Tolumonas auensis DSM 9187: one gene and its partner. Each later gene encodes a partner of the first gene's protein in a complex. Links are inferred from orthologs where the notes say so. Each region holds a gene or a part of one and is shown in the gene's direction. Other genes may lie near its edges. The genes, in order: accA and accD.

Region 1 (3,148 bases):
CTTCACGGTGAATGAACGCGGCGAAGTGGTTTATGGTATCGGCGCGGTAAAAGGGGTTGGTGAAGGTCCGGTTGAAGCAATTATTGCTGCACGGAACGAAGGTGGGCCTTTCCGCGATCTGTTTGATTTTTGTAACCGGGTCGATATTAAACGCCTGAACAAACGGGTCATGGAAAAGCTGATATATGCCGGTGCCCTGGACCGGTTAGGTCCGCATCGTGCTGCATTAATGGCATCGCTGGAAGAGGCGATGAAAGCGGCAGAACAAAAAGCGAAAGATGCCGCTCTCGGACAAAATGATCTGTTCGGTGATCTGTTTGCTGATGACGGCGTACTACCCACGCCGACCTTTGCCGATGTGCCTGAGTGGTCTGATCAGAAATGGCTTGATGGCGAACGTGAAACTCTCGGTTTATATTTAACGGGCCATCCGATAAATCAATACTTGGCGGAGCTAAAGCATTATACTTCCGGCCGTTTATGCGATTTACAGCCGACCGAACGGGATAAACCAGCGGTAGCGGCGGGTCTGGTTCTGAATGCCCGTATCATGGTAACCAAGCGTGGTACCAAGATGGGAATTCTGACATTAGATGACCGTTCCGGGCGTTTAGACATTACTTTGTTCAGTGAAGCACTGGAAAGATATGAGTCGTTGCTGCAAAAAGACCGTATTTTAGTGGTTACGGGTCAAATCAGCTTTGACGAGTATGCGGGTGGCATTAAAATGTCGGCCCGCGAAGTATTGGACATTGAAGATGCGCGTGGTCGTCACGCACGGGGATTGCGGGTAAAAGTGACGCAATCTGAAACGGCAGATCGTTTTATGCAAAATCTTGCCGGCATATTAACGCCTCATCGTGCAGGGATTTGTCCTGTGCATATCTGCTACCGCAGAACGGGTGTGCAGGGGCAGCTGACGTTGGGGACCGAATGGCGGGTAACGCCAACCGATCAACTACTGAACGAGCTGCGAACCCATTTGGGCAAGCAAGGCGTAGAACTGATATTTGAGTAGCGATTTCGGGTACAATTATGAATATGAATTTTCTGGAATTTGAACAACCTATTGCTGAACTGTTGGCGCAAATCGAAGAACTGAAACATGTTAGTGAGCATGTTGGCAGCAGTGTGGATCTGACAGATGAAATCAAACATCTGGAAAAGAAGAATGAAGAGCTGACCAGAAAGTTGTTTTCTGATCTGGGCGCATGGCAGATTTCTCAGCTGGCTCGTCATCCGCAACGTCCTTATACCGAGGACTATATTGCACGCATGTTTACTGATTTTGATGAGATGGCTGGTGATCGGGCTTTCGCTGATGATAAAGCGATTGTCGGCGGTACAGCTCGTCTGGATGGTCAGCCGGTAATGGTGATTGGTCACCAGAAAGGCCGCGACACACAGGAAAAAATCAGACGTAATTTTGGTATGCCAAGACCAGAAGGCTATCGTAAAGCATTGCGTCTGATGCAGATGGCTGAACGTTTTAAAATGCCAATCCTTACCTTCATTGATACGCCGGGTGCATATCCGGGGGTCGGCGCAGAAGAACGTGGTCAGTCAGAAGCGATTGCCCGTAATCTTAAGGTGATGTCGAGCCTGAAAGTACCGGTTATTTGTACTGTGATCGGTGAAGGTGGTTCAGGTGGTGCACTGGCAATCGGCGTCGGTGATCGCGTGAATATGCTGCAATATTCCACCTATTCGGTGATCTCACCGGAAGGTTGCGCCTCTATTCTTTGGAAGAGTGCGGATAAAGCCAACGTAGCTGCTGAAGCTATGGGGATTACAGCTGCTCGCCTGAAAGAACTGAAATTGATCGACAGCATTGTGCCGGAACCGCTGGGTGGTGCACACCGTAATGTGGATGAGATGGCCAATCTGCTGAAACAACGCATTCTGACCGATCTGAATGAATTAAATTCATTGCATACAGATGAATTGTTGAGAAAACGGTATCAGCAACTGATGTCACATGGTTATTGCTGATAGAGACGAATAGAAAACAGCGCCCTTCGGCGCTGTTTTTTTTATACTTATTCCAGTGCTAATTCACCATCTGGCTCAATAAATTCAATGCTGTGGTAACGCCATGCCTTCATCTGTGCCGGCCAGTTTTGGGGTGGCCAGCCACCTTTCAGTAACAAATGGTGCAGGAATTCTTTTTTATCCGGTAACTGACGCCAGACAGCAGGTAAAAAAGTAGCCCGGTGATAGCCATCGCTCAGCCATAACCCATCAGTAAATGGCACCAGTGCCGCCATTAACTCTTCCCGACTGGTGGCCGGCAAAGGTTCTCTTTCACTGAGTACTGAAATGCTGATGATGCAATCCGCGAGTTCAGCTGCTGTCAGTGGTGGGAAACGGGGATCCTGAAAGGCAGCGGCCCGGGCAAAATACGGGATAGATTGCTGCAGTGGCATATCCTGCTCCAGAGTGCCAATACAACCGCGGAGTTCGCCGTGTTTATGCAAGGTAACAAAACAGCCTGATTTCAACTCACCATGCGGCAGGATTGCTGCTGTTTCTGTGTCTGTGTCCGGCATCCAGTGTGCCTTAATGGCATTGCGCGCCAGCGTCAGCATTGCCCGGCGTTCATTTAACTCAATAGAGGGCAAAAGCTGCATATCCCACCACCCGTTCTTTGTCATGCGATGTATCGCCGGAGTTACATTTTGCCAGTAACTTAATATCCAGCTGTTGCTGATGAGCCCAGTGCAGTGCACCATTCAGGGCATAACAACCGCAGGCCTGATCGCCGGTTAAGGTTTCACTGAACTGCAGAATTTGCCGGATGGTATAGTCATCCTGTAGTTCGGCTATGTCCTTGCTGAGATAGTGACTGAGGTCGCTGCTGACAATGATCAGCGTATCATCGGTCATAATTTGTTCAATGGCGTGGCTCACTGTTTCTGCCGGACAATCGCCTACCACCAGCGGGATCAGACTAAAGTCGCCCAGTTGATACTGCAGAAATGGTAGCTGAACTTCTATGGCATGTTCCTGTCGGTGTGCTTCGGTAGCGGCAATCACGCCGGGTAATGACAGTAATGACGCTATCGCTGGTTTATCGAGCGGAATAGTACCAAAAGGTGTTGCCTCGCCATCCCAGTGCTCAGGAACAGCGATGCCCTGCAGATAGACC
Region 2 (3,199 bases), 560 kb from region 1 along the record:
TGAACAACAGGAAGTCGGCGCATCAGTTAATCCTGAAATGATACAGCCAAATCTGGATGTCGGTCTGGATGAATTTCCGGACATGTTACCGAAGCACGATGGTATTGATATTGACGATGATGGCGGTGTCGGCGCCAAACTTGATCTGGCCCGTGCCTATCTCGAAATTGATGATAAAGCGAATGCTAAAGTGTTATTGCTTGAAGTGCAGGCTATGGGTAGCAGCGAACAGATAAAAGAGGCTGAAAAATTACTTTCCCGGATTGTATAAATAAATATAAAAAGTGGTGACCGAGATCACCACTTTTTTTTATCTCTTGCTGACGTATAATCCCGCGCGATAAAGTTCGGAGAAAAATATGCGTATTGCGCTAGGTATAGAGTATTTCGGTGCTGACTACTATGGTTGGCAGCGACAGCGGGAAGTAAACAGTGTTCAGCAAGAGTTGGAAACTGCATTATCGCGGGTCGCTAATCATCCTGTAGAAATACAGTGCGCAGGGCGCACAGATGCCGGGGTCAATGCGACAGGGCAGGTGATTCATTTCGATACAACAGCCAACCGGCAAATGTCCGCCTGGACGCTGGGTATAAATGCACAGCTTCCGGATGATATTGCAGTACGTTGGGCTCATGTTGTTGATGATAATTTTCATGCCCGTTTTTCTGCTACAGCACGCCGGTATCGCTATATCATTTATAATGAACCGCTTCGTCCCGGTATTCTGGCAAAAGGTGTCAGTCACTACTATCATCCGCTGAATGCAGATCAGATGAATGAGGCGGGTCAGCTTTTACTGGGTGAGCGTGACTTCACATCATTCCGTGCTGCACAATGCCAATCCAATACGCCATTCCGGAATATTATGTCCCTGTCGGTTCATCGGGCCGGAAGTTATGTCATTCTGGATATTCAGGCGAATGCATTTCTGCATCACATGGTCAGAAATATTATGGGTTCATTATTGCTTGTTGGTACTGGTGAAAAACCAAAGGAATGGATTGGTGAAATACTGGACGCCAAAGACAGAACGGTGTCAGGTGCCACAGCAAAAGCTGAAGGTTTGTACCTGGTGGATGTTACATACCCACTTCATTACGGGTTACCTAAACCACCGTTAGGGCCGTTATGGTTTAACGCATAAATTATAACGATAAGTAAACAAATTGTGTCTTTTGTGCTTTAATGCACGGTTGATATGCTATCGATCAAAACGAGATTAATCAGTAAGTTTTGGTCGTGTTAAGACTAAAGTAAGGAATCCCATGAGCTGGCTTGAAAAGATTCTTCCCAAAAGCGATAACTCTCGTCGTCACAACATACCTGAAGGTATCTGGACGAAATGCGATGGGTGCGAGCAGGTATTATACAAAGCCGAAGTAGAACGTAGTTTATCTGTTTGTCCTAAGTGTGGTCATCACATGCGGATTGGTGCCAGAGCCCGGTTAGAGCGTTTTCTTGACGTTAATAATCGCAGCGAGTTGGGCGCTGAACTTGAGCCGCAGGATATTCTGAAATTCAAAGATTCAAAAAAATACAAAGATCGTCTGACTTCAGCTCAGAAAGATACTAATGAAAAAGATGCACTGGTTGTCATGAAAGGAACTGTCAAAGGTGTTCCTGTTGTAGCTTGTGCATTTGAATTCGCATTCATGGGCGGTTCAATGGGCTCTGTAGTGGGTGCCCGTTTTGTGCGCGCAGTGGAAGAATGCATTAAAGAGCGTCGTGGTATGATTTGTTTTTCAGCATCCGGTGGCGCACGTATGCAGGAAGCTCTGTTCTCTCTGATGCAGATGGCCAAAACCAGTGCTGCACTGGAGCGTTTAAGCGAAGAAGGTTTGCCTTATATCTCCGTTCTGACAGATCCAACGATGGGCGGTGTTTCTGCCAGCTTTGCTATGTTGGGTGATATTAACGTGGGTGAACCCAAAGCATTGATTGGTTTCGCTGGTCCTCGTGTTATTGAACAGACAGTGCGTGAAAAATTGCCTGAAGGATTCCAGCGTTCAGAATTTTTGCTGGAAAAGGGTGCTATTGACATGATTGTCGATCGACGTGATATGCGCGATAAATTAGCCTCAATTCTGAGTAAATTTATGAATCTGAGCGTTATCGGGGAAAGTCACGCATGACATTGCCAGTCATGACTCAAAGCCAGTCTTTATCCGACTGGCTTTCTTATTTAGAGCAGATACATCCTCAGCAAATTGAGCTGGGGTTGCAGCGTGTCAAAACGGTGGCAGAAAGAGCAGCTTTAACGCAATTACCGGGCATTGTAATCACCGTAGGTGGTACAAATGGTAAAGGCTCTACCTGTGCGATGCTGGCCAGTATTTTACAGGCCGCCGGATATACAACGGGCGTTTATGCATCCCCGCATTTGCTGCGTTATAACGAGCGGGTGAAAATAAATGGTCATGAAGTCAGTGATGAAGATTTGTGCTTTGCGTTCGCAGACATTGAACAGAAACGAGCAGACATCAGCCTGACTTTCTTTGAATTCGGAACACTCGCGGCGTTTGCCGTTTTTAAAAAATACCAGCCTGATGTCATTCTTCTTGAAGTGGGACTGGGTGGCCGGCTTGATGCCACTAATATTATTGATGCTGATATATCTGTCATTACCAGTATTGATTTGGACCATTGCGATTGGCTCGGTAATACCAGAGATGCAATTGCTACAGAAAAAGCGGGCATCTATCGTTCAGAAAAACCGGCAATTTGTGGTGAACCTAATCCTCCGCAAACATTATATGCAGCAGTAAACCAAATTAATGCTCAGCTATACACGGTTGGTGAACAATTCAGTTACCAGCTAACAGAAGATAAATGGACATTCACTGGCCAGCACTGGCAATTTACTGATTTACCTGTTCCGGCTTTGCCACTACAGAATGCGGCAACCGTACTGGCAGTCCTGGAACATGTTCCTTTATCGGTATCTGAAAGTGCTATCCGGTCCGGATTGGAAAATGCTCAATTAGCTGGCCGATTCCAGACATTACAGAATCATCCAACGGTGATTATTGATGTTGCGCATAATCCTCATGCTGCCCGTTACCTGGCAATGCAATTAGAAAAGCAAAAAGCAGACAAAATAATTGCCGTAGTCGGTATGCTTAAAGATAAAGACATAGCGCATACACTGCAGCATGTTGTGCCATATGTATCTGCCTGGCATCTGGCTGATTTATCCGG

Evidence for each region.
Region 2: the proteins of accA (region 1) and accD are in contact, whole or in part, in a solved structure (PDB 8UXZ), measured with the Escherichia coli proteins. The link is inferred for Tolumonas auensis DSM 9187 from one-to-one orthologs.

The regions. Positions count from the first base shown.
Region 1 is NC_012691.1:2,288,656-2,291,803, reverse strand. The notes cover bases 197-3,013. They hold accA (acetyl-CoA carboxylase carboxyl transferase subunit alpha), read left to right. Parts: upstream 197-1,035; coding sequence 1,036-1,992; downstream 1,993-3,013. Other genes in these bases: amrB (AmmeMemoRadiSam system protein B), read right to left, coding at 2,608-3,013; amrA (AmmeMemoRadiSam system protein A), read right to left, coding at 2,040-2,630; dnaE (DNA polymerase III subunit alpha), read left to right, coding at 197-1,018. Outside these bases: more of dnaE, read left to right, coding at 1-196; more of amrB, read right to left, coding at 3,014-3,148. UniProt on the Escherichia coli protein: Component of the acetyl coenzyme A carboxylase (ACC) complex. First, biotin carboxylase catalyzes the carboxylation of biotin on its carrier protein (BCCP) and then the CO(2) group is transferred by the carboxyltransferase to acetyl-CoA to form malonyl-CoA.
Region 2 is NC_012691.1:1,730,915-1,734,113, reverse strand. What follows is about bases 332-3,199. They hold accD (acetyl-CoA carboxylase, carboxyltransferase subunit beta), read left to right. Parts: upstream 332-1,266; coding sequence 1,267-2,133; downstream 2,134-3,199. Other genes in these bases: folC (bifunctional tetrahydrofolate synthase/dihydrofolate synthase), read left to right, coding at 2,130-3,199; truA (tRNA pseudouridine(38-40) synthase TruA), read left to right, coding at 360-1,145. In the rest of the region: TOLA_RS08000 (FimV/HubP family polar landmark protein), read left to right, coding at 1-271.